One region of the Carboxylicivirga agarovorans genome, then DNA from elsewhere that is predicted to be linked to it. Evidence: riboswitches for the same ligand, from Rfam matches in the RefSeq annotation. Region 1 holds a riboswitch; each other region holds the start of a gene.
What was found. A riboswitch is a leader RNA that binds a small molecule or an ion and turns the genes downstream of it on or off. The one in region 1 is predicted to bind cobalamin.
Positions count from the first base shown of each region.

Region 2: it holds a riboswitch for cobalamin, as region 1 does, so the genes downstream of both, ACRD69_RS06015 (TonB-dependent receptor) here and ACRD69_RS09700 (ABC transporter substrate-binding protein) in region 1, are expected to answer to the same signal.
Region 3: it holds a riboswitch for cobalamin, as region 1 does, so the genes downstream of both, ACRD69_RS16320 (TonB-dependent receptor plug domain-containing protein) here and ACRD69_RS09700 (ABC transporter substrate-binding protein) in region 1, are expected to answer to the same signal.
Region 4: it holds a riboswitch for cobalamin, as region 1 does, so the genes downstream of both, ACRD69_RS22425 (precorrin-2 dehydrogenase/sirohydrochlorin ferrochelatase family protein) here and ACRD69_RS09700 (ABC transporter substrate-binding protein) in region 1, are expected to answer to the same signal.

Region 1 is NZ_JBNGPA010000007.1:47,318-55,019, reverse strand. Features, by position in the region: gene ACRD69_RS09725 (SusC/RagA family TonB-linked outer membrane protein) at 1-440, shown strand, start outside; gene ACRD69_RS09720 (SusD/RagB family nutrient-binding outer membrane lipoprotein) at 458-2,143, shown strand; gene tdh (L-threonine 3-dehydrogenase) at 2,305-3,336, shown strand; gene ACRD69_RS09710 (hypothetical protein) at 3,438-4,640, shown strand; gene ACRD69_RS09705 (dipeptidyl-peptidase 3 family protein) at 4,703-6,661, shown strand; cobalamin riboswitch at 6,666-6,866, shown strand; gene ACRD69_RS09700 (ABC transporter substrate-binding protein) at 6,892-7,702, shown strand, end outside.
Region 2 is NZ_JBNGPA010000004.1:6,183-13,884, reverse strand. Features, by position in the region: gene ACRD69_RS06015 (TonB-dependent receptor) at 1-1,254, opposite strand, end outside; cobalamin riboswitch at 1,361-1,562, opposite strand; gene ACRD69_RS06010 (L-threonylcarbamoyladenylate synthase) at 1,728-2,291, shown strand; gene ACRD69_RS06005 (acyl-CoA thioesterase) at 2,296-2,721, shown strand; gene rimM (ribosome maturation factor RimM) at 2,791-3,321, opposite strand; gene ACRD69_RS05995 (cob(I)yrinic acid a,c-diamide adenosyltransferase) at 3,367-3,936, opposite strand; gene ACRD69_RS05990 (hypothetical protein) at 4,111-4,287, opposite strand; gene pdxH (pyridoxamine 5'-phosphate oxidase) at 4,488-5,126, shown strand; gene gldA (gliding motility-associated ABC transporter ATP-binding subunit GldA) at 5,168-6,070, opposite strand; gene ispG ((E)-4-hydroxy-3-methylbut-2-enyl-diphosphate synthase) at 6,222-7,702, shown strand, end outside.
Region 3 is NZ_JBNGPA010000017.1:124,571-132,272, forward strand. Features, by position in the region: gene ACRD69_RS16310 (YncE family protein) at 1-753, opposite strand, end outside; gene ACRD69_RS16315 (hypothetical protein) at 989-2,071, opposite strand; gene ACRD69_RS16320 (TonB-dependent receptor plug domain-containing protein) at 2,085-4,067, opposite strand; cobalamin riboswitch at 4,161-4,373, opposite strand; gene ACRD69_RS16325 (sulfite exporter TauE/SafE family protein) at 5,006-5,707, opposite strand; gene ACRD69_RS16330 (FixH family protein) at 5,715-6,158, opposite strand; gene ccoG (cytochrome c oxidase accessory protein CcoG) at 6,191-7,585, opposite strand; gene ACRD69_RS16340 (four helix bundle protein) at 7,624-7,702, opposite strand, start outside.
Region 4 is NZ_JBNGPA010000040.1:6,498-14,199, reverse strand. Features, by position in the region: gene cobJ (precorrin-3B C(17)-methyltransferase) at 1-1,180, opposite strand, end outside; gene cobI (precorrin-2 C(20)-methyltransferase) at 1,167-1,892, opposite strand; gene ACRD69_RS22435 (sirohydrochlorin chelatase) at 1,902-2,798, opposite strand; gene cobA (uroporphyrinogen-III C-methyltransferase) at 2,791-3,570, opposite strand; gene ACRD69_RS22425 (precorrin-2 dehydrogenase/sirohydrochlorin ferrochelatase family protein) at 3,567-4,166, opposite strand; cobalamin riboswitch at 4,447-4,648, opposite strand; gene ACRD69_RS22420 (NAD-dependent epimerase/dehydratase family protein) at 4,770-5,828, opposite strand; gene ACRD69_RS22415 (iron-containing alcohol dehydrogenase) at 5,955-7,109, opposite strand; gene ACRD69_RS22410 (helix-turn-helix domain-containing protein) at 7,131-7,702, opposite strand, start outside.

The DNA of each region.
Region 1 (7,702 bases):
ATGCAACTCTTGATGGAAGCGGTGTTTCAGATCGTTCTTTAAAATACAGAGATGGTGATGTGGTGTTAGACGCAGTTGTTTTGGATGGAACTGATGGAAATGGTGATCCTATTTATGTGCCTAATGAAACATCTATTACTGCTGAACAATATTGGGGTGCAGTGTCTGGTTTAGGTGCTCCTTATGTATACAGTCAGACTAATGTTCGTCTTCGTGAATTGTCTTTGACCTACAGGGTACCTCAAAGTTTAATCGGTGATACATTTATAAAAGGTGCGTCTTTTGGCGTCATAGCTCGTAATTTATTCTTCCTTTACAAGGATTCACCGAATTTTGACCCTGAGATGAGTTATAGTACAGGTAACTACTCACAAGGTATTCTTTATAACCCGTTACCATCGGCACGAAGCATTGGATTTAATGTTAACCTTAAGTTCTAATTTTAAAGAATATAATTATGAAAATATATAAATTATTAATAGTTGCACTATTGCTTGGATTGATGGGGGCTTGTACCGATAAATTTGAGGAATTCAATCAGGATCCAACCGCAATTACAGGTGATAATATTGAGGCCAAATATTTTATTACAAAGGCCCAGGTAAAATTGATCGCACCAGATCGTTATCCGTATTGGCGTGGTCATTTGATTCATGCAGACAGATATGCGGGGCAATTCTGTTTTGGTTTCAACGGATCATGGTGGAGTGATGGTTTAGGTTATAGTTATAGTGGTGGATATACCAATGCAACCTGGGATTATTTTGAAGGTTATACAGGTACTTTGGTAACATATCTTCAGATTACAGGAGAAGGAGGGGACCGTGAGAATCCTTTGGCTTATTCTGTTGGATTGGTCATGCGAAGCCTTTATTTCATGTATTTTACTGATGTGTTTGGAGAAATACCTTATAGTGAAACAGGAAGCCTGGATGTGCTATTGCCAAAGTTTGATACCCAGAAAGATATTTACTGGGGTATGATAACAGATTTAACTACTGCAATCGAAACGATAGGTACTGCCACCTCCACAGGTGATGGTAACGAGGATTTGGGTGATAATGACTTATTCTTTGATGGTGATCTGCAAAAGTGGAAAGCATTGGCAAACACCTTAAAATTACGATTGGCACTTAGAGCTAATGGTGCTGAAGGTGATAACTTTTCTGTACCTGCTATCACCGAGTCTATGGGTGGAACATTTTTGGAAGGTTTTGAAGATAATGCATTATTACCTAAGGATGATGTTATCAGTCAATGGAATAGTGCAGCATATGGTGATGTTTGGCATAACTTCGGTGGTTATGGTTCTAAATGGACAGTTAGTAAGTATGTAATAAACCACTTACAGGACAATGCCGATCCGCGATTAAGTAAATATGCCAAACCAGCGCCTGGTGGAGAAATTACAATCCCTCAGCCAGAATCGGATGATGATGCATTGTACGCTAAACGCAGAGATTTTATTTTAGCAAATCTTGATGAAGCAGGCGCTGTTTATGCCATTACGTTAAATGAAAATGGTGAGACCGTGGTAACAATGGATGAAGATACCTATTACATTGGTCAGCCACCTCGTTTGAATGGTGAAATGTATGACTATAATCGTCGCGAGTTTTACAGTATGCCAGCAGATTATATTGTACAGGCCAAGAATGAGTCTTTACCAATCGCACCTGAGATTGTTGTGTCATCAGCCGATGCATATTTTATGAGAGCTGAAGCCATTGTTAAAGGACTGGCTACTGGTGATGCCAATGATTTTTATCGCAAAGGTTTGGAACAGGCCATGTTATTGTGGGAAGTTGATCCTGCCGATATTGCCACATTCCTTGCTGATTCACCGGCTGCCAACTTGTCTGGCACTAACGATGAAGAAATGATCGCCATTCAGCGTTGGTTAATTAACTACACTGAAGGATTTGAGGCATGGGCTATTGTTCGTGATACTGGTTATCCAGCCGAATTAGCCGCAGGTGTCGACGATTCAGATATTTATGGTATGGGTGATTTGAATGGTAAGTATCCTCAGCGAATGAGATATGGTTCAAGTCCGTATACAACGAATGCTGATAATTTACAGGAAGCAATCGACCGTCAGGGTGCAGATGTACAAGCCACAGAATTATGGTGGGCTAAATAACTTAACCTGATCAAACGTTTCTTAAAGGCTGGCTTTTTTGCCAGCCTTTATTTATTTTAAAGCTGACAATAATCATAGGCACATATCAAATACCTTTTGCACTTTTGTTATTTAGAATTATATCAGATAGGAAAATAATTACACGCTAAAAATACGACACTATGACAATGATGAAAGCACTAGTAAAATCAAAGGCCGAAAAGGGTATTTGGTTGGAAGAGGTTAAGATTCCTGAAATTGGACCTAATGATGTGTTAATCAAAGTTTCAAAATCTGCTATCTGTGGTACAGATCTTCATATTTATAAATGGGATGAATGGGCTCAGAATACCATTCCTGTGGGCATGACTATCGGTCATGAATATGTTGGTCATGTGGCCCGTGTTGGTAGCGAAGTTAAAGAGTTTAAAGAAGGAGATCGTGTAACAGGTGAAGGTCATATTGCTTGTGGACATTGTCGTAACTGTCGACGCGGACGACAGCATATTTGTGAAAAAACAGTAGGTATCGGAGTAAATATCGATGGCTCATTTGCCGAATATGTTAAGGTGCCGTCTTCAAATGTGATGAAGATCAATGCGTCAATTCCTGATGAGGTTTTGGCAATTATGGATCCCTTTGGTAACGCCACGCATACAGCCTTATCATTCCCATTGATAGGTGAGGATGTATTGATTACCGGTTCCGGTTTAATTGGCAGCATGGCTGTAGCAGTGGCTAAATTTGCCGGAGCACGCTATGTGGTTGCTACCGAAACCAATGAGTTCAGAGCTGAGTTGGCTCGCAAAATGGGAGCAACACGCGTTGTTAATCCGATAACAGAAAACCTGCGTGATGTAATGGATGACTTAGGTATGATCGGTTTCGATATAGGTCTTGAATGCTCGGGTGCCCCGGCTGCTTTTAATCAATTGGTTGAACACATGTACAATTCGGGGAAAATCTCAATGTTGGGAATTTTACCGTCATCAACCCAGGTAGACTGGAATCGTATTATCTTTAAAGGCCTTACATTAAAAGGTATTTATGGTCGTGAAATGTACGAAACATGGTACCATATGGAGCAAATGTTAATGTCAGGATTAGACTTATCTCCGATTATTACACATCAATATCATATCAATGACTTCCAAAAAGGATTTGATGTAATGGAAGAGGGTAACTGCGGGAAAGTATTACTTAACTGGGATTGATCATATTTCAACAATACAGCACTAAGGTAGTCAACAGACTACCTTTTTTTATAGCCGCTTGTGTGCAATTATTCTTAAATTTGGCGTGTAATACCTATGGAATGATAAAAACAAAATTGATAATTCTTCAACTTTTCATTGTTTGCTCTCTGATGGTAAATGGGCAAACACATCAAAAGTGGGCTGAACGACTTAATAAACTGGATTCAACAACTGACCCCAATAAAAAGAGATTTGAGTTACTGGATCTGAACAAGGAATTAAAAAGTATCTGGCAATCGGGTAAAGACATTGATGAAATTCGCACCTATACTGATCAGCTCCACATTGTTAAGTCAGATGATGATATCTTGTCGGTAGTAATATTCGGCTCTGCAACTTATAACGGACTTTATCAGTTGGAGTGGCTGGTAAGGTACGAAGAAAAGGCATATGGGTTTTCAGAAGAGTTTAACCTTAATGAAAGTAACCATTCAATCACATTTACGCACCATTTAAAAAGTTCGGAAAATGAGTTGTATGCTTTAACAGTTTCTTTGGGCAAACGCGTGATTATTGATGCAAGAGATCTGGTAACAAAGTGTATGTTTGAAGATCTGCAGACCATCTCAGGCGATGAAGAAAAGGATGCATTTAATACAAAGTTACAGCAGCGATTGTATCGTTTATGGACAAATAAAGAGCTTTTTGATGAGCCTTTTAGTCAGCTTAAACGTATGAAAACGCTTATCTCAGATGATAAGAAAGTTAAAATATGTACTTATAATATCCAGAAACAAGGGTTTAACCAGGTGTTTTACGGAGCTGTTATTTTAAAGGGTAGTTCGGTAAAAGTTATACCTTTAAATGATACGAGCTCAAAAATCAAATCACCCGAACGATCAACCCTTTCTGACAAGAAATGGTATGGAGCCATATATCTGGATTTAATTCAAACCGCGAGTGGTAATAAGACCTACTATACACTATTAGGCTACAAAGGCCATGACGAGTTTATCAAAACACGTGTCATTGATGTGTTATATGTTCAAAATGATCGATTGAGATTTGGAATGCCCATATTTAAAGTAGATCGATTCACGCGTAACCGTGTCGTATTTAACTATTCGGCTAAAGCTACTATGATGTTAAGATATGATGCACGGGAAAAATTGATTGTATATGATAACCTTGCGCCACAGGAACCAATGTTCAGGGGCGTTTACCAATATTACGGCCCCGACTTTTCATACAACGCCTTTAAATTTACCAAAGGGGTGTGGGAGTTAAAAAAGGATATTGACCTTAGAAATCCAAGACAATAGCGGCTTGCTCGCTATGGATTGAAATAATGAATAAACTATTACTACCTATTTACTAATAGCTAATGCCTAATTTTGAATACCAGGTTGAGCAATTTGCCGACCTTCGAATCTTACGATATCATATTCCCAACTTCGATGAGTTGACACTCCAAAAGAAGTTATATATCTATTATTTAGCAGAAGCCGCCTTGTGTGGCAGGGATATTATTTGGGATCAGAATAATGAAAAAAACCTATGGCTCAGACGATGTATGGATCTTCTGTATGGTCATATTAAATCAGATGAGAAGGGATTTACAGAATTTGAAGTTCTCTACAAGCGCATTTTGTTTTCCAATGGTATTCACCATCATTACAGTACCGAAAAATTAAAACCTGAATTTGATGAAGATCAATTAAATAGATGGATTCAAAGGCTTAACCAACAGGAATTAAATCAAGTCGGGGAAAAGAGCGGAGAAGAGGTATTGGCTCAACTGGCAGAATTACTGTTTGATGAATTCTATATGTCAAAGCGGGTGTGCCAGGATGAAGATCAGGATCTGGTCATACATTCGGCTAACAACTTTTATAAAGACCTGACGCAGAATGAGGCTGAGAATTTCTATAAAGAGCAAATAGATAGAGCTGATGAAAAGCCCGTGTCGTATGGGTTGAACTCGCGATTGCTAAAGTTGGATGACCAGATAATGGAAGAAACCTGGAAAGTAGGTGGTAAGTACTCCGAAACAATACAGCGAATTTGTCATTGGTTAATAAAAGCATCTGAAGTTGCTGAAAACGATAAGCAAAAAGAAGTCATTGATCTGCTGTATCAGTTCTATCAAACCGGCGACCTGAAATTGTTTGACCAATACAGTATTGAATGGTTAAAAGAGCAAGGGGGAGAAGTTGATTTTATCAATGGTTTTATTGAAGTATATGGAGACCCGTTAGGATTTAAGGCCACATGGGAGAGTTTGGTGAACATTATCGATACGGAAGAAACCAAGAAAGCATCTGTAATTAGTGAAAATGCGCAATGGTTTGAGAATCACTCACCTGTTGCCGATAGTCACAAGAAAACAGAGGTGCAAGGTGTTTCAATGAAGGTTATTAATGCCATTATGCTTGGTGGCGATTGTTACCCTGCTTCTCCCTTGGGCATTAACTTACCCAATGCAGAATGGATTAGGGAATTGCATGGTTCCAAATCGGTGTCACTTCAAAATATCAGCCACTCATACGAAATGGCATCCCTCAGCTCCGGCGTAATTGAAGAGTTTGCCTATGATGAGGAGGAACTGGCTTTGCATAAAAAATATGGCGCCATTGCCGATAATCTGCATACGCATTTACATGAATGTGTCGGACATGGTTCAGGTAAGTTGGAGCCTGGGGTTCGTTCGGATGCACTAAAGGCATATGGCTCTGTAATAGAAGAGGCACGCGCAGATTTGTTTGGCTTGTATTTTATGGCCGATGAAAAAATGCTGGAACTGAACCTTGTGCCTCATATGGACGTAGCTAAGGCGCAATATAATTCTTATATCAGAAATGGTTTAATGGTTCAGATGGCACGTATTGGCATTGGAGCTAATGTTGAGCAAACCCACATGCGCAACCGTCAACTGGTTGGCAAATGGGTGATGCAACATGGTGCGGAGAGAAATGTTATTGAAAAAATGACAAAGAATGGTAAAAGCTATTTTGTCATTAATGATCATAAGCTATTGCGCCAATTATTCGGCCAGCTGCTCAAGGAGGTGCAACGCATTAAGTCACAGGGTGATTATTCTGCAGCCAAAGAATTGGTTGAGCGATACGGTGTAAAAGTGGACCCGCTTATTCATCGGGAGGTCAAAGAACGTTATAGCCAATTGAACGTGGCTCCTTACTCAGGATTTATAAATCCGAAACTGGAGCTTAAAACCGATGACGAAGGAAATATCATAAACGTTGAAGTTAGTTATTTAGAAAGCTTTCTGGAGCAAATGAGGCGTTATAATAAGGAATATTGCTTTGAGAATGCAGCTACGTGATGTTTTTTGAAGAATTAATTCCAATAAATAAACTATTTTTGCATCGTTATTTAAAAAGGGAATCAGGTGAAATGCCTGAGCTGTTCCCGCAGCCGTAATCTGTGCCTGAAGAGGAGCATTGTTTTTTTAACCACTGTTGCGCATGTAATGGGAAGGTAAAGCAATGAAAGAGAGCCGGAAAACCTGTTTGAATAACCACATTGATTCATAAGCTTTCGGGAGATAAAGAGATGATTAGATTTTCAACTATTGTATTTGCATTATTGCTGATTCTGGGCGCCTGCCAGACTAAACAGAAAGGAAACTCACCTGACACAACAGGGAATGAGCCTGATAGTGTTTTTCAACCTAAATACGCGAAAGGTTTTGAAATACGCTATTATAAAGATTATCGACAAATTGTATTGAATGATCCATGGGGCGATAGTACTAAAAACGAATCCATTGCTTTGTTTTATGAAGAGTCATTGAAAAGTGAACTTCAGAAAACCAATGACTATGTAATAGGCTATCCCGCCAAACAGTGGATAGCGCTATCTTCAACAATGGTAAATTATGCCGATAAGCTGAATGTGAAGTCAGGCATTAAAGGCGTTGCTGAGCCGCAATACATCTCCGATGATTATATTCAGGAAGGCATAAGCAATGGTAGTATAAAAAATGTTGGTATGGCTGTTGCGCCCGATGTGGAAGTAATGGTTGATCTGGAACCGGATTTTATGATGGTTTCACCATTTAAAGACAATCATTTTGCAGCAGTAACAAGTGCAGGTATTCCAGTGTTGACTAATGCGGATTATTTAGAACATACACCTCTTGGACGTGCTGAATGGATTGTTTTTATGGGTGAGCTTCTTGGCAGGGGTGAAATGTCAAAGCAGATATTTGAAGAAATAGAAACTGCTTACCTGGAAGTTAAAAAGAAGGTTGAGAATATAGATGCTAAACATACGGTCTTTACCGGGCACATTTACCAGGGAATCTGGTACTCACCTGCCGGAGAAAGCTATATGGCCAACTTCTTTAATGATGCCGGAACGG
Region 2 (7,702 bases), on a different contig from region 1:
GTTGTTTTCAACATCCCCTAAACCCGGAAGGTTGTATCCCTTATAGCTTATTCTGTCAACATACAAAAAAGAGTATCCGGCCACTACATTGTGCTTTATCGAACCGGTAGTAAACTGATTATAATAGTCGGCATTGTACTGGTATGTTTTGGTTTTATGTGAAAAGCGCAGAGGGAATGTTCGCTGCAGGCTGTCTATACAAATGTACTTTTTGCTATCTCCGTTCTTATAGTAATGGTCGTAAATAGCATTATCAGAACTCAGGTAACTTAGTGATTCAGTTGAGAAATAATCAATATCATCATTGTTGTATGATATGCTGTTGATCAACTTACTTTTTGAGTTAAAAGCATGCTCCCAGGATGCAGCAATATTACTGTTGGTGTGTTTTAGAAAGTCGGCAGGGTCATTATACCGTTGCTCACGCCTGAAGCCTGCAGGCAGGTCACCAATAGCGTATACCTGTTTACCTGAATTGGTTTCAAATACGTTTTGTGATAGTGCTGGTAATCCTGTTTCAGTTCCATAGAAGTCATCATTGGCACCGATCTTTAGCTTTATTACATCGCCATCCGATAACCGATAGTCAAAAGCCAGGTATACATTGGCGATTTCAGTATTATTATCACGCCAACCATCACTATCCGTAAAACCGGCATCAAAACGATAGTTTAGTTGTGAACCTAGTGCACCACCCGCTCCAATTTGCATCTGTTTATTATTCCAGGTGCCGTAGCTCAAACGAGCGTTATAGTTAGCCGTTGCGCTTGGTTGCCTTCGAACGATGTTAAGAATTCCACCCACTGCTGAGTGGCCATACATTACAGATGCAGGACCTTTTAGGTATTCGATGCTTTCAACGGCCGTAAGACTTGTAACAGGAGCACTGTTAGACCAGTTCATTCGTTCGTCGCGCATACCATCAACCATAATAACCGGACGTCCGAATCCTCTGAATGTAAAGGTTTGAAAACCTCCGTAATTAACCGATGATCTGACTCCTGTCGTGTAGCGCATGGCATCATTAATGTTGTTAATTCCCCTTATATCAATCATCTGCCTGCTAACGCTTGATGTTGCAATGGGAATGTGTTTGAGTGGAGCGATTGTTTTTAAGGCTGTCTGTTTTTTGGTGAATACCACATCGGCATCAATCTCAATTTCTTTGATCAGAAATGTATCCTGATCCATTGTTTGTGAAAATGCCAAATGGCATAAAAGTGCGAATATTGCACTGGTAACGATTTGTTTCATATGTATTTGTCTATTAAAAAAGTTCTTAACAGACAATATTCAACAGGGAAATAAAAATGTATGATACGCTAAAGCTATCAACCTGCTTTTATCCCGAAAGCAAAGAATACTGTCGCGCAAACAGGCAGGTCTTCTGGCTCACCCCATTCTGAAAAGCCTTCCCATTGAACATTGGTCAACAGTGGCATACAGATTTCAGAATACGAAGGGGCTTACAGCTGCGGGTACAGCTCCGGATTTACACCGGATTCCCTTTTCATTGCACTGGCCGGTTAAGCACAGCGCAAACCTAAATGCGGCGCAAAAGTAAATATTTTTTGTAAAGGAAAAAGGAATTATCGCCAAAATGTTCAATGATACTACAAATGTTTCAAACAAACCTAAGCGTAGTTCTTTTAATTCATATTGTCTATGTAGTCTTGTGCTTTTTCACTGTAGCCGCTTTTTCCTATCTTTCACCAAAATTTATTATTATGCACGACGACTTAAAACAGGCGCTCGAAGTATTAAGAAATGGCGGTGTTATTCTGTATCCTACCGATACTATCTGGGGAATAGGTTGTGATGCTACCAATGCAGAAGCGGTTGAACGTATTTACAAGCTAAAACAACGTTTAAACACAAAGGGCATGCTGGTTTTGTTAGATAATACTGCTAAACTTGGCGGCTACGTAAATGACATACCTGAAGTGGCTTATGATATGGCTGAGTTAACAACCAAACCATTAACTATCATATACGATGATGCCAAGAACCTGCCTTCTAACCTTTTGGGTGAAGATGGAAGCATAGGTATTCGTATCACCGAAGAAAAGTTCTCCAATCAGCTATGTGCTCGATTTAAAAAACCAATTGTGTCAACTTCTGCCAATATTAGTGGGGAATCATCACCGCTAAATTTTGGAGAAGTCAGTGATGTTATAAAAACAGGTGTAGATTACATTGTTAATTTTCGCCAGGAGGAAATAAATAATCCACAACCATCAAGTATTATCAAGCTGACAAAGGATGGTCAGGTGAAAATCATTCGCGAATAAACCTATGGAAGAAATTCAATTTAATCACCGTACCGCGGTTCAGGTTCGTTTCAACGATGTTGACGGACTGGGCCATGTCAATAATACCACAATTCAGGAGTATTTTGATTTAGGCCGCATGTATTACCTCAATGAAGTATTTGGAGATACTGTTTTTAAGGGCGATGAAACTGTAATAGTTGTCAATATTAACACTGACTTCTTTTCACCGGTATACCTTAAAGATGATCTGGAAGTTGAAACAGCTATAGTGGCCATTGGAACAAAGAGTTTAAAGATGGTGCAACAGGTTGTGTGTAAGCAAACTAAATCTGTTAAAGCCAGCTGTAAATCGGTAATGGTTGGCTTTAACAAGAGAACTGAAGAGTCATTGGAGCTATTGCCCGAATGGCGGGATGCCATATCACAATGGGAAAAAAGATCCTACTAAAAAACAAAAGACCTTGAGGTTTGATCAGCCTTAAGGTCTTACTATTCAACGTTTGATTTAATTTCAGGTTTACATATCAATTAAACCTTCAGGTAAATCAAATATTACCAACTGTTGCTCGTCATCTATTCCTGCAATGAAATGCTCAACAATTGGTATCAGAAGTTCTTCTCCGTCATTGTCAATTTCAAACAAAGGGTTTTTGGAAATGTCACGTATAGCAATGATTTCGCCAATGTGACCATGGCCAACAGCCTGACATTGATATCCAACCAGCTGATATGCTGAGAATGCCTCCGCAGCGTCTTCACCTGCACTTTCCTCACTTGTTTTATTGACGTATACAGGCGCATCCATTAAGCTCAAAGCTGCCTTATCACTTTGTACCTGTTCAAACTTTACCAACACATCAGACTGGTTTTTTTCGCGTGCTTCATTCAGGAAGAAGGGAACTAACCCACCATCTAAATCCAAAAACAGGAACTCCGTGTCCATGTCGTCGATAGAAAATTCGTCAAATAACCGAATAACCATTTCTCCGGCTATGCCATGCGTTTTTACTATCACGCCAATCTGGCGACAGGTATGCTTTTCAATCATCGCTAATAACTTTAGCTGACAAAGGTATAATAAAAAGCTTTGTGCTTACTTACCACGATTGTATAAAAAAGCTTTCCACCGTTCTTCGGGTAAATGAGCTTCTTCCATAGCCGCCCGCGATAAGCTAAAGAACAGGTCAGATAAACGATTAATAAATAGTAAGATGGGTCGTTCAACCGGATATTCACGATGTAATGCCGTCAGCTTTCGTTCGCCCCTGCGCAGTTGAGAACGAACCACATGACATAATGCTGAAACTTCATTTCCACCGGGTAAAATAAAATGATCTGATCGGCTGCTTAACTGTGATTCAATGTCATCAATCCATTGCTCGCAAAATTTATCCATATTATCGGGCAATGGCATTGTATTTTTCTCCTTCAACTCAGTTGGTGTTGCCAGGTGACTCATGGTATTCATCAGCTCAACCTGTATGTTATGCAATTTATCCTGCCATTCGTGTTTGGGCTCAAGTTTAGCTCTCAGTAATCCAATAAATGAATTGACTTCGTCAAATGTACCGTATGCATCAACCCTGATATCATCTTTGTTAACTCTTATTCCTCCTAAAAGATCAGTTTGTCCTCTATCTCCTGTTTTAGTATATATCTTCATGTTCAAAAGTATCATAACCCCGGCAAAGCCTGGGAAATTATCTGTTATCACTCTGAACAAACAGATGATAAAAAGGTTTGAAAATTAATTTATTGCTAAACCTTAGCTCAGGATGAAAAAATAGAGCCGGTGAATAATTGCTCTTTCTCTGATCAGTATATGCCTAAAAGGTATTTACGACTTTTCAATGGAGTTAATGAGTTTAAGGTTGAAAAATAAGATGGCAATAGAGTAGCCAAAAAGAACGCTGGATCTGATCCACCTTTCTTCAAATACCGCAAAGAAACCTAATATACTGCTTACCAGGAATAATAAAAGCAAGGTGATCGCTAATACTTTTTTTAGTGTCATTATGAATTCATTTATAGGTTTAACAATAGTTAAAACGAAACGAGTCTTCTATTATTAGCACCAAACATAATAAGATTAATATTTATTTCCATTAGGAAAATCAGGATTTGATAAAATTCAATGACTAAAACTACTGCATGGACTAAACCATTGCCATAAAAATCTTGTTTACCCAGATGATGAATCATTAATTATGAATTATGAACAAACTGGCCAATATACGCGAGCATTACCATAAGGGAGCTTTAAAAAGATCAGAGTTGCACAAGGACCCTTTTGAGCAATTTAATACGTGGATGGATGAAGCAATAAAAGCAGAGTGTAACTTACCAACAGCAGTGACACTTGCAACCGTTAGTAAGGATGGTATGCCCAATTGTCGCATCGTTCTGTTAAAGGAGGTATGCGATGGAGGCTTTGTTTTCTTTACCAATTACAACAGCGAAAAGGGAATGGAGTTGAATACCAGCAACAAAGCGGCTCTTAACTTCTTCTGGACTGAATTAGAGAGACAGGTGAGGATCAGGGGTACAGTTGAAAGGGTAGCCTCACAAAAGTCTGACGAATATTTTCAGTCAAGGCCACGTGAAAGCCAGCTTGGTGCCTGGGCATCCGATCAGAGTGAAGTTGTCAATGACAACCAGGAGTTAATGGAAAAATATTCACAACTGGAGTTAAAATATAAAGATGAGATGATACCGCGCCCAGAGCATTGGGGTGGTTATGTTGTAAAAGCTCAATCCATCGAGTTTTGGCAGGGAAGGGCCAATAGAATGCACGATCGATTTCAATACAAGCTTGAAAATGATAACTGGACCATAAGGCAGTTGGCTCCCTGATCAAAAATTAGGGAGCATGTTTTTACGCGCATTGGTTCAGCTTATTGGGTTAAACCGTGGAAAACGCTTTCCAGATTCTGTTCTTTGCGGGTCATGGTCAATATGCTGAAACCATTGTCAACTGCGTAATTGAAAATGGATTTACGTACATCTTCATCTGCATCAATATTAAATTCAGTGCTTGTAAGCTCCTCAACATTGAGGACGCCACTGATGTTTTTCATTGAAGTGATATCCGGTTCTTTATCAAATTCCACAAAAACAGTTGAACTGCCGCTTTTTTGTAATGCTGATAAATCTGTCGAAGGATGATCAACCAGAACTTCGCCACGATTTAAAATAATAACACGTTCGCAGATAGCTTCTACTTCCTGCATAATGTGCGTACTTAGCATCACGGTTTTCTCTTTACCAACTGTTTTAATGAGGTTTCTTATTTCCAGTATCTGGTTGGGATCAAGACCTGTGGTTGGTTCATCCAATATTAATACTTCCGGATCGTGAATCAGTGCCTGAGCCAGACCAACACGCTGTCGATACCCTTTTGATAGTGTGCCGATCTTCTTATTCTGTTCAAGAGTAAGGCCTGTTAACTCTACCATTTCAGCTACCCGTTGCTTTTTATGGGGTAGTTTATAAAGCTCAGCCACCATCAACAGGTATTCCTTAACATACATATCCAGATAAAGAGGATTGTGCTCGGGTAAATAACCTATTTTTCGTCTGAAAACATCCGTATAGTCACCATTGTTAATGCCACAAACTTCCACTTCACCATCCGATTGAGGCAAAAGACCCGAGATAATCTTCATCATGGTTGATTTGCCGGCCCCATTAGGTCCTAAAAAACCAACTATCTCGCCCGATGAGATGGAGAAAGAAACACCTTTTAAGGCTTTTTGTCGTCCAAATTCTTTGACAACATCTTTTACTACAATTGACATAACAGAACAGATTTAGAAATCAAAAGTATCAATTAACTCGGCCAAATAAAAGTAAAGGCAAAAAAGCTGTTATCAATAGTAAAAGCATGTAGCTTAAAATGAACATTAATATCTATTTTTGCATTTATTCCTTGAACTTAGAAAAAGAGCAATGTCAAAAGATCCATTATACTGCGAAGATTTATTCAACTATCATCGGAATCCTACTCGAAAAGTGAGTGTTGGTTCTACCGCTATTGGGGGTGATAGTCCTGTTCAAATTCAATCCATGACCACCACCAATTCTATGGATGCTGAAGCGACAGCAGCACAGGTGATGAGTATACTGGACGAAGGAGCGGATATTGTACGCATTACAACACAAGGGCGAAGTGAAGCACATAACCTGGAAAATGTTAAAAAGATCATTCGTGAAAAAGGTTATGATGCACCATTGGTGGCTGATATTCATTTTAACCCCAATGCGGCTAAGGTTGCAGCTTCAAATGTTGAAAAGGTTCGCATTAATCCTGGTAACTTTTCCGGTGGAGCAAAAAAGTTTATGCTCGACTATACCGGGGAGCAGTATGACGAAGAACTTAGGTTGGCGAAAGAGAAACTGAGTTCCTTTCTGAATGTTTGTAAACAATATGGAACAGCTATTCGAGTAGGTACCAACCATGGTTCATTGTCTGATCGTATCATGAGCCGTTATGGTGATACACCCAAGGGCATGGTGGAAGCCTGTATGGAATATCTTCGAATGTGTGAAGAGCTGGATTTTAAAGATATAGTCCTGAGTATTAAAGCAAGTAATACGCGTATTATGGTGCATACGGTGCGATTGCTTGTTGTTGCCATGAAAAAGGAAGGGATGAATTATCCACTGCATTTGGGAGTTACCGAAGCGGGTAGTGAAGATGAAGGACGGATAAAATCTGCGGTGGGAACCGGTGCATTGTTAGTAGATGGTTTAGGGGATACTATTCGTGTTTCTTTGACTGAAGATCCGGAAAAGGAAGTGCCTGTAGCAAGTAAATTGGTTAACTATATAAAAGCGCGTAAAGGGCATAAAAAGATAGAGAGTGCACAAACCGATGGTTTCACACCATTTGAATACAACAGGAGAAAATCGCACCCTGTCTTAAATATTGGTGGCGATAATACCGCAGTGGTTATTGCCGATGCTTCAGATCGTTTTGTAAAAGGGGAAAAGCTTAAAGCAGATTACTCATTTATCGAATTGCCTGAAGATGTTAAGAATCATTATCAAAACTACATCATACCATTTGCCGGCTGGAAGACCGGCAATACATCAGGTAAAACTTACCCTGTTTTGAATGCCACTGAATTTACGGAGACAGAGGAACTACCATCAACCTGTTTTCTATCAGTGTCTTATGAAGAGCTTTCTGCCGATGTTATTAGTAAGCTTAAGTGTGAGAAGAATGTTGTTATTCTTCTCCGGTCACAGCATATTAATGCACCCGTAGAGCAACGGGCTTTCTTTTTTAAGATGAATGAAAGCGGTCTAACACATCCGGTGGTTCTGCATAATTCATACAATGAAGATAAAGCCGAGGATTTTCAGATTAAAGCAGCTGCAGATGCCGGGATATTGTTTCTTGATGGTTTTGCAGACGGACTTTACCT
Region 3 (7,702 bases), on a different contig from region 1:
CTGGTTAGTCAGGTAGGTTGTATCTCTTTCATTTTCCCCACCCTGATCTAAAGTTTCTGTTACAAACTCACGATCAAGCTTGACCAACGCCTGCTCTGCTCCATCACAGAATACCCATACCTTACGATCGATATCAACCACCATATCAATTGGATTATCATAGGCCAGGTCAACCGTATCAACCTTAACATCATTACTCATGTCAATAACAAATACCTTGGCTCCGGTTCCGTCACCTGCACAAGCTGCGTATAGGTATTTACCCGATGAAATAAGCTTTTGTGGCTTATCTGCTACCTCAAGTGTTTTGCCTTCAGAATTGCTTTTAAAATCGTAGGATGTAACCCCTTCATCGTGACTAACATAAACAACAGTTTCCTCCGATGGCAAAAGGTCAGTTGGGTTTGTAAATGCACTAATTTCACCTGCATTAACAAAGCCTTCCATGTTGATCATTTCAATACTATTGGCTCCGGGTAAAGTCACAAAAGCAATACCATTTGGAAAATCGCTTGATTTGCGCACAGACATAGAGTTGGCTCCTGCTCCTATTGTGCTGCCGTTTTTATCCTGGTAATAATTATTGATGCATTTTTCATCTTCGTAATTATAATAGCTAATACTGCTATTGGCAGTACCTTTATTCAATATGTATGCACCCTGGTGATCTTCCAGAACACTAACATCAACATCATCACAAGCCGTAAAACCAATTGTTGCAGCCATACCGGCTACAAATAAAAATCTCTTCATAGTTAGTTTTAATATTTTAGTCTTCAGATATTTAAACAATAAACAGTAGTCTACTTTCAAAATATCCGATTTAATATTATCAATAAAGCTACCAAAGATATTATTCCTTTTTTAATTATTTGAATTATACCGATTATAAATACCATTACTGTGATCAGATAAGCAAAAAAAAGGCCGGCGAATGCCGGCCTCTAGTGAAACTTTCCTCAAAAGTGAGGAAACGTTAGGGAGTATTTTAATTTGCAAATACAGTTGAGTTAGGCATTGCCCCAACTTTATATTGCTTCGCCATTTCCGCGTTCTTTGAATACACAAAAACAGTACCTGGGGTTGTAGCATCAACTTTTTTACACAACCACAAATCATCTGTGTTAGGATGAACATCGATACCATAATATGTTTCATCAATAAATTTAGCTTCCGGCAACTCTGTTGCATCAATATCCATTGCATAAACCGCATCAGTAATGTAGTAAACGGTTTTTTCATTTTTACTAATAGCTATGCTTTTAACAGCACCACTTGGTGTAGCAATATCCCATGAAGTAACATCGCTTGATGAAGTTGTAATTTTTGACAGTCCGGCATCAGCATAAGTAACGGCAGGGTAGTTAGAATAATCAGGCTTACCACCACAATAAACCCATATATCTCCATTGGCATCGACAGCCATATCCTTAGGACATGCTTTAACAGTAATGGTTTCAATAACCTGGTCGTTTGAAGTATCAACCACAGTTACAGTATTGTCATCATTTGACCAACCACCACTGTTAGCCACATATAATTTACCATTGGAAACAACCATTTTTTCAGGTCCGGCACCTACGCCAATAGCATTTCCCTTTGAGAAATCAGAAAGGTTAATCGGGTAAATTTCATTATCCTGTTTAACGGTGTTTGGCCACTCTCCTGTTTGTCCATTTCCATTTGAAACATAAGCTTTACCATCCATTAATGTAATCTCACGAGGGTAAGAAAACCCGGTAATTGAAGTAACATGCTTAAATGTTTCTTTCTCTACTACCTCAACATATCCTGCACCATTTTGAGTTGTTACAACAATAAACACATGTGTGTCATTAACAGCCATTGATTGCGGAAACTTACCCAATGGCAATCCATTAACTGCTTCATAATAATTGTTTGTTACCTGATCGTTCTCATCTACAATAGAAACCGAACCATTATCATTACCTTCATTAAGGACATAAATGCTACTCACTTTAGGTGTAACATCATCATCATCATCTGAACAGGCAGTAAACAAAACAACTGCCATTAAGAAAAACGGTAAAAGTCTTAAAACCTTTTTCATAGTGTATTAATTGTTAGAAATTTATATTTACAGTTAAATAATAAGCTCTTCCAGGCATTGGGTATGCACGTACCAATTGATAGGAGGTACCAAGTACATTTTCCACACGTCCCATCAGGTTAACCCCGTTAGAAAAAACATTCAAAGTATAAGCAGCATTAAGGTCGACCAATGCATAACCATCCACCTGACGTCCCTCCCATGTATAACATTTTGAGCGGGTGTAAAGCATAGCTCCAACATTCCAACGCGAAGCAATAAAGTCAGAACTTAATTTAAAGGTATGTTTCGGTCGGTAACCAAGGGGTTCTTTATATTTATCACTTTCAGCATTATTATCATAGGCATCGTTATACCCATAAATCACTTTATTACTTAATTGATACTTCCCCAATTGCAAACCATGATTTATACTTAAATCAGCACCTTGTGAAACTATAGCACCGGTATTGGATGCTTCCCATAAACCAGTAACTTCATTTGGTTTCCAGGCAATAGATTCATCATTATTACTCCAATAAAATGCAACATCAAAGCCTACATCACCCATTATCGTTCTTTGCTCAAACACATCGGCACCCAGCTCAATATTATAACCCTCCTCCGGCTTTAATAAAATATTACCTCCTGGAACCCAGTAGCGATCATTGAAAGTCGGGCGACGAAAGTGTGTTGCCACCTTTCCCCTGATAGCCAGCCATTGTGGAGAAACAATTACTTTTCCGCTCAACGAAAACATAAGAGGTGGGTTGGGCAGCGTATTCTCGACGGTTTCATAATCTATTATCTCACCATCTTCATAAATAGCTTGTGTGACCTTATCAGCTTCAGAGCTGCACCAGTCTTTACCTATTGTCGCAATAAAAACACCAAATTCAGGCGAATATTTTACAGCAGCATTTAGCCGAACGTCATGTTCAACTATATCTTCAGCATAATTGGAGGTAATCGCTTTTAAATAACTATACCGGCCATTGACATCAAGGCTTAAATTTTGTTGCAAATACCAACGCGTGCTCACATCAGATAACCATCGCTTGGCTGTTATCTCTGAATAGATCTTGTACGATTCACTGTCAGCTCGTTCTTTATCGGTATAACGCAAAAAGTCAAATGAATATGATGTTTGTGCATCTAAACGAAAATTGCCTATCAACCGCTTCCAGCCAGCATAAGCCTTCAGGGTTGAATCTTTTTGTGTCTGATGGCTTACCGGTGGTCCAACCCCCATTAATCCAGGAAGGTTCTTCTCTTTCACCTGGTACCAGGCACCAAAATCAAACAGGTTTTTACCTGCTTTCCAATATAAATTGTGTATTGTTCCTAATACCGTATTTTCATTATGATCCAAAGTTTCCTCTGGCTTACCATGGTCAAATTCATCAATATACTTAAAGTCATTTTTGGCATCGTGATAGAAGAATTGTCCGTTATAAGACAGATTGTGACCAGATGCATTAAGCAGAAGATTGCCTTTATAGCTTGAGAAACTGCCAATTTCCCCTCTTACTCTTCCGGACACTCCCTGACCCCATTGTGGCTGACTAGAGAGTTCAATGGCTCCTCCCATTGTACCACTTCCATAAAGTGAACCTGATGCTCCATAGGTAATTCTGACATCATTAAATCCACCAACTGAAACAGTTGAAAGATCAGCGCTTCCTGTAGTTAAGGAGTTAACCGGTAAACCATTCCATGTTACCAAAGTTTGGTTCGATGATGCCCCTCGCAGACTGGCGGTTGTCAGAGCCCCAACACCACCGTTCGATTGAATATTGATCAATGATGTCTTTTGTAAAAGCATACCTAAAGATTGGGTAGCATAACGTTCAATTGCCAAAGTATCAACGACCTCCATTTTTTCTGTGACAGCGAAATGAGCCAATCGCGAAGCGGTAATCTCAACCTCCTGCACTTTAACGGAATCACGCACCTCATCATCGGCCATCACAGGCAATGATAACACCACAAACAATATCAACAGTTTAAACCTCATTTCAAATATTCAGGTTATTATAACTGCTCTGACAAAACGGATAGAGAATACAATGAAATATGTATCGTCCTGCATTTATTCCGAATGACGCGAACAATTGAATTTTATCTGGCAGGTCTTCTGACTCGTTCCACCATAATCGCCTTCCCGTTCCCCTGAACAGTGGCATTGTTGATTACAGCTTTTATTCCGGTTAAACCCGGACGGAACTTACAGCAGCGGATACTGTTGCCGACTTTCACGGCATTCCCTTTTCATCACCTGGCATCGGTAAATGCCTTGTGAACCAAATCGAGTGCAAAACTAATGCAATTGGACGAGGTAAAAAATGTTTTTCAAAGAAAAGTTTGACTCTTTAGACTGATTGTTAATAGGCTTTTAGATATTAGACTATTACACCTTAGACAATTGGACTGTCAGACGCTTAGATCCGCTGCTCAATAGGCAGGCAGATAAATTACTGAATTGAACATTCAACTCATCAACTTTTAAACTAATAAACTATACTACAATTAATCTCACGATAGCTATAGGAATCCTCAGTTCATCAATTCAACATATCACATAAAATTTAATCATGATCGGGCATTGGCTATGCCGGTGCAAGGCATATTAGTGCTTTGAAGAGCAATTGCTGAGGCACCGGTCTTTCATTTGTATTGCTAACCCCGGCACGTCGCTAAGCTTTGCCCCGGGCTATGATGTGGCAGGCCTGCAGCCTGCTATTTGCAGCTTGCTTATCTCATTCCAAAGGAATAATCCGTGTACCCGGATCACCACAAGAGCGTGGCTTAATTACATCGAAGTTCTTAATCAATTTATCAGTTCGACAGTTCGACAGTTCGACAGTTTATTAGTTTATCAGTTCAACAGTTAATCAGTTCGACAATTTATCAGTTCTACCAATAAACTCATCGACTTATAAACCTATAAACTATCTAATGACAACATTTTACTTCCTGTGTTTCTTCCTTGAACTCCGGACTGATATAAGGAATACCCAGGTTCAGTCCACGCAATATAAACAGCAATCCGAGGATTATGATGAAAACAGGCATAGCTTTGCGAAGCTGATGCAAAAAACGGCTTTTAATGATGTTAGCGAAATAAGCCACTGCAAACATCAAAGGAAGTGTTCCCAGTCCAAAAAACACCATAAAAATGACGCTGTCGCTGATTGTATTGGAGGTTACTGCCCTGGAAATTGCAACATAGACCAAACCGCATGGCAGAAAGCCGTTAAGTACGCCGATAACAAGCAAATTACTTAGTCGTTTGCGGTTTAATGAATCGCCAATCTTCTTTTTTAAGGTAGAATAAATGGAATTGGATACTTTGTTTGACGTTTTAGGCATTTTAATCACACCCGGCAACACGACAGACAATATCATAATCGCGCCACAGGCAATTGATACCCATTGCTGAATACCCGATAACTTTAGTCCTGCTCCCAGTAATCCGAATATCAGCCCTAAAATGCCATAGGTGAATGCCCTGCCAAAATTATACAATAAAGCGCCAAATGCCTTTTGGGTGCTCGAACGCGTAGGCAGAGGCAATGCTAAAGCCAAAGGACCACACATTCCAACACAATGCAAACTCCCTAAAAAGCCAAAAATAAATCCTTCTATTATATTCATGATACGACTAGTCTATAAAAACATCTTGCTTGGTGAGGTAAGGCTGACCATTGGCCTGCCATTCTATAATGAGCTCATACTTACCACTTTTTAGCTTACTTAAGGGAATACGCATTTTATAATGTTCATCCAGCTTTATTGCTTCCTCAATATCCAGTGATTTATCCGATGGCCGGTATACATGCACGATGCCTTTAATGGAGCCGGCATTTGCGATGTTATCAGGGAAACTAATCTCAAAAACACCATCAATGTTAACCTGAACTTTTTGACTTAAGGCATTATAGTTTTTTTGCTTTTCAATCTGGTTATCGTATTTCAACTCTTTTGGGTAATAATCATCTGTTACCATATCAATGCGCTCTCGTGTTGTAATAAATACAAGACTTAAAAAACCAATAACACCACATACAATAACAAGGACTATTCCGTGTCCCCAATTAAACTTCATAATACTAAATTTATAGGTTAAGGATACTCTAATTATGGTCCGACAAAAGTGGTATGAATGGTTTCAATTAAGTCGTCACCATTGTATACCCCTAAAACTATTTCGGTACTGCTTCCTGACAGCTCACTCTCGTTTAATTTGATCAAAAATACTCCTTGTATCTTCTCCTGCTTCTTGACAAGCATCGAATTACCGGCCAATTCAACAACTCCTTCGGGAGAGACCAGTTTAATGCTCAGGTTACCCTCGTTTTCGGTTTTATTGACGATCTTATAATTATAGATATTTGAGTAGGTATTTTCATCCAGCTTTTGATATAAGGAGCCCTGTACGCGCAGTATGGTTGTTTCATAGCTTGAACGAAGTGTGAATAAAACAATTAACACACCGATCAATGCAGTCGTAAGAGCTGTGTACGCAACAATACGGGGCGTCCATTTAAAACCAGAGCCGCTGTTAATATTATTCTGGGATGTGATCCTGATCAGTCCCTCGGGCAGCTGATAACGCCGCATGGTACTATCACAGGCATCCATACAGGCGGTACAATTGATACACTCCAGCTGAATACCATTACGAATGTCTATTCCAGTAGGGCAAACATTAACACATTTATTACAGTTAACACAATCGCCTTTACCGGCCGCAGCCCTGTCCTCACCCTTTCGCATCGGAGCACGTCCTTCACCCCTCTTAAAATCGTATGTGACCATCAGGGTATTGTTGTCGAGTAAAGCACCCTGCAGGCGACCATAGGGGCAAACCAACGAACAAACCTGCTCTCTGAAATAGGCAAATACAAAGTAGAAAGCGCCTGTAAACACCATGATGGCGATAAAAATACTCATATTGTCGGCCGGTGATCCGATAATATACTGATGCACCGTATCAGCTCCTACAATATAAGCCAGCATGGTATGGGTAATGGCCCATGAAATAATTATAAAAATGAAATGCTTGAGCAGTGAGCGCCAGATACGATCAAAGGTGTCTTCTCCTTTGGCTCTGATCCGTTGCTGATCGCCAGTACCTTCTATCCAGTATTCAATGCGACGAAATACCATTTCCATAAAAATAGTCTGTGGGCAAGCCCAACCGCACCATACACGTCCATATACAACAGTAAAGGTTACAATGGAGATAATAATGGTTATCAGGCCAATCACGAACAAATGAAAATCCTGTGGCCAGAAAACCACCCCAAACAATACAAACTTGCGCTGTAAAATATTAAATAGTAATAATGGTTCTCCTGCTACCTGGATATGTGGCGCGGCAAACAGGAACACCAATAAAATTACAGCTACAATGGTTCGTGCGTTATAGTATTTACCTTTTGGTTGATTCGCATATACCCAATTACGTCGCCCCTCTTCATTCATGGTGACTATTCGGTCGCGGAAGTTATTCTCTGAATCATTGGTCATAGTCGCTATATTGTCGAATTGATTAACTGTCGAATTGACTAACTGATTAAAAGCTTTTTATGAAATGCATTTAATTTATTGGAAAGCAGATCAATATCCTCCCTGTAAATTAGCAAT
Region 4 (7,702 bases), on a different contig from region 1:
TCATTAATTCGGTTAATTCAATCAGGGCTGTTGGTGCGTTGCCAAATACATATAAAGCATCAGGGTGCTCTTCAACAGCCAGACGAATACCAGCCTGGGTTCGGGTTATATTTTTCGCTGTAGCCAGGGCCTGTGTGCGCTCATCGTGCAAATAACATTTTATATTGATCCCATAGCGCTCACACGCTTTTTTACGAATCCCGCTTTGTACCATGGTCACATCTGTAATAACTGTTCCTCCCTTCAGCAGGTAGTCATTAATACGGGTCACTGCATCATTTTTTACCCTTAAAAGCTCTTTCATTTCAAAATCGGCCGTGGTATGGATACAATGCATCATCACCCACTTTTCTTCATTAGAAATATTCAAATCACTTAATCGCTCTGCAATTGTTCGAAAGCTTTCCTGCATGATCAGCGGCCCCGGAGCCCCTTCCTCATCATACTTTGAGTAATAACCCCTTGGCGTAATAAACTTGTTACCGGCCAGGTAACTTTGTGAATTACCAATAACAACGATGGAGAACATATCAACTATTTCGGGGTCAAACTCACCTAAGGTTGTCAGTGTGATGTGTTCTTCCTCCCTTTCTACCTGGCGAACGACAGCCACCGGTGTGTCGGCTGACCTTTCACCCAGAAAGATTTCCTGAAAGCGGTATATCTGCCAGTAACGCTTTTGACTCCTCGGATTATACAGCACCGTAACAAAATCACCAATAGCTGCTGCCTTCATGCGTTTTTCGATCAGTTTCCAGGGCGTTAACAGATCTGATAGTGATAATATCACAAAATCATGACTCAATGGCGCGCCTAATTTTGCTGCCGCTGCCTGAAAAGCCGATATACCGGGAACAACCTCAACACTGACTGATGATTGTCGTTTATCTGCCATTTCAAGAACCAGGGAAGCCATACCATATATTCCTGCATCGCCGGAACTGATCACCACTACATTCATGCCTGATTCGGCCTTGTCAAATGCTATTTTAGCACGTTGCACTTCCTGGCGCATACCCGTATCCATGCACTCGGTACCTTCCTGTAAATAGCACTCTATAAATTGGAAATAATACTTATATCCTATTACAATATCGGCCTGTTGAATGGCTTCAACGGCAGGCTTTAGAAATAATTCAGGACTACCCGGCCCTAAGCCTATTACTTTAATTTGACCCATTGCTTACTATTGTCGATTTTATAATAATTATTGAAAAATATGGTATTTGCCTTTGCTTTAGCACTTCAATATCAGAACATGTAAATGCTTTATCGGTACCCATGTACTCACCATAAAAAAAGTCAAGCTGATTAGCAGCAATGAAATCGGCTATCCAGCCCTTTACTTTTGATACTTTCATCATAACAACAGTTTCATTGCTTAACACATGCTCTATTAATTGAGCTTCACTGCTCAAGTCCGGTACGACCAATACCTTATCCGATTGTGTACATATTGCCTGCCGGCTTAAGGATCCACCAAGAATAAAAGCGGGAACACCGGGTATCATCTCATAGTTAATCCCGGCATTATTGAAATCATCTATCAGATAGGCAAAGGTGCTGTAGAACGCAATATCACCTTCACTGACCACTGCTACTACCTCACCTGCTTCGGCGTGTTGAATGCATCTGGCAGCCAGTTGGCGATAGGTTGCATTGACTTCGGAGCGATCATATTTCATGGCTACACTGACAGGTTTAAGCTTTGTTCCATCAAGCTCTAATTCACCCAGAACACGCATGGCCATTGAACTTTTTATGCCTTTGCTGTTGGTCGTCACCGGATAATAAATAACATCAGCTCTTTGTAATGTTTTCAGAGCCTTAATGGTTATCAGTTCCGGATCACCTGGCCCAAGTGCTACGCCATATATCGTTTCTTTACTCATGACTTGCTTTTAATGGTGATGATGACCACAACAGTTCTTAGCATGATCATGGTGATCATGGTCGTGATGATGTCCATGCCCGTGATGATGGTGGTGATGTGGCTCGTAATGCTCCAGGGTTTCTTTATCTACACTTGTGATCAGGTCTACTTCACCTTCCTCGGCACTTTTCAATCGTTTAATAAGTAGTTGTGCCAGGTGGTCTGATTCACTTAATAATGGTGCTACAAATACCTTTCGGTCGGGATGTCGCTGAGCGAACTCATCAAATAATACCTGTGCCTTATCCATGTACACACCCGGAAAGAACACATAAGGCACCACCACGATATTTTTGTAAGGTAATTGACTACAAACAGACAAGGCTTCAGCCACCGACGGGTAGGTCATGCGACTACAAAAACCATTAATGGCAAAGGCATATTTATTGGATTCCTGTACCATTCGGGTTAAGCGAGCAAGGTCACCATTGGCCGCTATTTTAGATGCTCCGACACCCAAACCAAAGTATAAGGTCTCTTCAGGATCGACCTGCCGGTCACCCAGTGCTTTTCCGATCAGGTCATTCGACAGGTGTATCATCTCCTCGCAATCGCCAATATAATGTGCCATCTTAATGCTTACCTTGTATTTAGCCTGAAGTTGATACAACATACATGGTATATCCTTTTGAATATGCAAGCCTGTAAACAAAAACACGGGAACGGCCACTATTTCTTTTACACCCCTTTGTGCCAGGCGCTTCACACCTTCTTCAAAATCGGGCGCTGATAATTCCAGAAAACCGGCTTCCACTTCATACTCCGGCAATAATGCCGCTACTTGTTTGGTATATTTCAAAAAGGCTTCTTCACCTCTCTTTACACGTGTACCATGACCACAAATTAAAACTCCTTTTTCAGACATATGCCAGTTCTTGATGTTTAACAGATTGAATAATGGGTTTAAGCTGTTTGGAAAAGCTAACCACTTCACCAATGACCATTAGAGCCGGAGGTGAAAAGCCTTTATCTTCCATTGCTCGCTTAATGGTACTGAGTGTGGCTGTCAGCATCTCTTGCTGCGGGTAGGTACCCCACCTTATTAAAGCCACGGGGGTATCCTCGTTTTTACCTCCACTTATTAATGCATTGGCGATTCTACCGGCATTGCTTACCCCCATATAGACCACCAGTGTATCTGATGCTTTTGCAAGTGCCTGCCAGTCCACTGAGCTTTTACCTTTAGCAGGATGACCGGTTACAAAGGTTACAGAAGATGCAACGTGACGGGCTGTGACGGGAATACCCATATAGGCCGGAACTGCAACGCCTGAAGTAATACCGGGAACCACCTCGTAATCGATACCATGATTGATAAGCGTTACAATTTCTTCCACACCCCTGCCAAACACAAAAGGGTCGCCTCCTTTAAGGCGCACAATGGTTTTACCTTTATTGGCATATTTCACCAGCAATTGATTCAATTCTTCCTGGGGATACGTGTGCTTATCTTTCTTTTTGCCTACGTACAAGCGTTCACAATTAGCGGAACAATAGTCCAGCAGCTCCGTATTTACCAGGTAGTCGTAAAGCACCACATCGGCCTTTTGAAGCAGTTTAAGGGCTTTGACACTTATTAAATCGGCATCACCGGGGCCGGCACCTACCAGCCATACTTTACCATATTCAGGATTCATTTTATTGAATTAAGGTTAACGTTGTTGTTTTCAATTTGACTGATCAGCTCATCGATCAAGGCCTTCATTTCGGCCTCATGCTTTGGATGACCAGATGCCAGCATTTGTTGACGTTTCTCAGCGATCAAGGCCACTGAATCGGTCGTTATGCATGATAATTTAGCCATAAGGTATTTACGCAGACACGCAGATAATGCGGGAGAATTACCTTCTGTACTGATGCCTACATTTAAATGCCCGACCCGACAGCTGGCTGGAATAATAAAATCACCTTTATCAGCGCCATCAGCACTATTGGCCAATACACCATGTTCTTGCGCATCTGATACTACAAGCTGATTGGTTGTTTTGTCGTTGGTAGCGGCAAATACCAGGAAAAATCCGGCGATATCATTCTTTTCATAAGATCGCCTCAATTTATTGATCCTGTTAGTATCAACCAACTCTTGCAAAGCCGGTGTTAAATCTTTGGAAATAACAGTTACGGCAGCACCGGCTGCAAGGAGTTTATTCACTTTTCGTTGAGCGACTTTACCGCCACCAACAACTAAACAGTTCCTATCTTTTATATTAATATGAATCGGATAGAACTGCATACTAAGCCATTACGATGTTTAAACCATTAATAGCCCAATGCGTGCAATCCTGATGTGAGGATAAGAGTAAGTGTTTTTTCATAGCGTAATTAAACGCTCCGGCATGAAAGTACAATGCACAAAAAAGCATTCAGTATCAAATAAGCATACAGGCCGGTATCATGCTCACCAGGGAGCACAAACAACACGCCAATGCCTGTTGACACTAACCATTTATGGCTCTATATATGGAATTGCTTTTTATTCATGTATCAAACTTTTAAACCCGAAAGCTTTGATTAATATTTAATTTACTATGGCAGGTTTTCTGACTTACTCCCTCCTTATTGCGCCTTCCCATTCGCCAGCAGGCGAAAAGTGACCTTATGCAATGGAGTTAAAAGAGCTTACAGCTGCGGGTACAGTCCCGGATTCACACCGGATTCCCTCTTTCCGTCAAAGTCCGAATAGGTTGACTCTGACTCACCATTAATTTGACGACAAATGTAATATTATAATTCTATCTAAAAATACTATCAGTTGAATTTTAGTACAAAATATTTGACCTTAATGAGGATCTAAAAAAAAACTACCCATCTGAAATAGTGGGTAGTTTATATCTGATCATATGATTTTATTATCAATTAACTGCTGAAACATATCGATCATCGTTTCTGATAGCGGTCGGTAGGCAGCATGCAGTTCCCTGATACTTTTCGAATTATCGCCTTTCCATTTATAGCCGATGTTTCTTGTTACGAAACGACGTGTTAAGGCCTTATTAAGCATTGGTCCGATTAACCATATCAGCCATTTGGGAAGTTCCTTTTTCGGAAGTGGATAATTCTCTCCAAACTTATTGTGCAGCGCCCTAACCAACTCAAAATACGTGGTATTATGTCCTGATGCAATATATCTTCCACCAGCACCAGGCACAAAACCAGCCTGATAATGAATATCCGCAAGGTCACGCACATCAATAACACCCCAACCCATCATAGGCACCCCGGCCTTCATTGTTCCGTCGCCCATTTGCCTGACAAGACGAAAACTTTCAGAGGTAACAGCCAGTGGATTGACAGCAGGTCCCAGCACTAAACTAGGATTTACAACGACCAAATCCCAGCTACTCTGCTTTTCACTGATGGACCATGCTTCTTTTTCAGCCAATGTTTTTGAATAAGAATATGCACCATGGTCAAGCGAAGAACTGGTATTCCATATGTCCTCGGTAAAAATCCCACCAGCAACCTTTTCTGCATCAATATTATCGCCATATATAGCAGCGCAACTACTGGTTACAACTACTCGCTTTACTGAATGAGATCGATTGGCTGTTTCTAATACATTGCGCGTTCCCAGTTTGGCAGGATCAACCAAATCTTTTTGAGGATCGTGAACATCCAAGGTAAAAGGAGATGCTGTATGATAAACAAGTTCGCACCCCTCCATAGCCTCGTCATATGAGCCTTGTTCCAGCAGATCACTCTTAAAATACCTGATTGTACCCGGAGCATTATCTGCTAACAAATCCAGGAACCGTAATTTATCTCTCGCTTCGGGGTTACGAACAGCAGCATGAACAGTTAAACCTTTATCTAATAAGGATTTTACTATCCAGCCAGCGACATACCCTGAAGCTCCTGTCACCAGTACCGGTTTATTTTTATCAATAACAGTCATAGTTATTTATTTATGATGAAACAGCTTATTCGAAAATACTATCATTCATCAGCTTTTATGCCGTTCTGCAAGAAGAAAAAAGAGCTTAGCGGGTAGCTAGCTCTTCAATCATGTTGTTGTGATAGTCTACAATGCAGCTTCATATATTTGACGGCTTACATCAAGAGTAATGTCACGTGTTTCAGATAAGGCTTTTAATCCCTTGGCTTCTAAACCGCCTACCATACCTTCAATTCCAGACGCCTCAATGCCATAATCAGACAATTTCGTCTTTACGCCAAGGCTATGGAAGAATTCTTCAGTTTTAGCAATTGCCTGCTCTATTTTCTCATCATCAGAGCCTGAGGTGATATTCCATACACGTTCGGCGTATTGCAGCAGCTTTGCTTTTTTACTGTCCTTTCTTAAGCGCAATAAGGAAGGAAGAATAATAGCCAGCGACTGCCCATGGTCCACACCATAGAAAGCCGTTATCTCATGACCCAGCATGTGAGTGGCCCAATCTTGCGGTACACCCGAACCAATTACTCCATTAAGCGCCATTGTTGCATTCCATACAAGGTTGGCACGTGTATCATAGTCTTCCGGCTCATCCATGGTTTTTCGCCCTACCTCAATTAAGGACTGCAGAATACCTTCAGCTGTTCTATCCTGAAAGCGTCCGTCAACCGGAAAGGTCAGGTATTGCTCTGTTGTATGCACAAAGGCGTCAACAACACCATTGGCGACTTGTTTTTGTGGCAGGCTATAGGTTAGCGTCGGATCAAGGAATGAGAACTTAGGAAAAGCGAGGGGACTCATAAATACGAGCTTTCCTCCATTGTAAGTCACCACACCGCCCATATTCATTTCCGAGCCTGTGGCAGGCAAGGTAACTACCGTGCCCAATGCAACAGCTTCTTCAAGTGCTCCTGCACCACCCATTAAGATCTTTTCAGGATCATCTCCTTTATATTTAGCAGCCAAAGCAATAAACTTTGTGCCATCCATCACCGAACCGCCTCCTACTGCCAATAGAAAGTCAATGCTCTCTTTTTTAACGACCTCAACAGCCTTCATTAAAGTTTCGAACTTAGGATTTGGCTCTATGCCTTCAAATTCGAATACCTGTCGGTTTTTTAATGCTGCCGTAACTTTAGGTAAAGTCCCAAACTTTTTAACACTCCCACCTCCATAGGTTATTAATACCCGGGCATTTTGCGGAACAAGCTTATCCAATTCCTCCAGACGGTCTTTTCCAAAGACAATGTGCGTTGGATTATAAAAATCAAAGTTTAACATGATACGAATCTTTTAGTTTTGTTATAATGCTATTGATAAATTCTTTATTTCTGATGGATTCAGGCCAAAATGGCTTTTAAAAGAACGACTGAAATGCCCCAGGTCTTCAAAGCCCACCTCAAGGTAAACTTCTGATGCTTTTCTGTTTGAATTCAACAGGAGCTTTTTGGCCAGTTCAAGACGCTGTTGTTTGATCCATTTATGGGGTGAACTTTTAAATGCTTTCTTAAACTCACGATTAAAGGTTGACAGGCTGCGCCCCGACATTTCTGCAAACTTCTCCAAAGACACATTATGTGTAAAATTATTCTCAACAAAAGGCACGAGATCAGCACGTGCAGGATCTGAGAATTCATTGAATACGTGCAAGAGATCGGGCTGAGCCGAGGTAATTGCATGAATGGCTTCCATGGTTTTTAAGCGTATAAGCGGGCGTTCAACCTCTGCAAGACCTGATACATAAGTCCTGATGGACTCCATTAATCCGATGAGCAGCACGGTGGCCGGCAACTTAACCATGGGAACAGTACATGGCATAAAGCCCTGTGGTGATGAGTAGGTGCCAATCACCTCTTTAATAAAACTATCTTCCA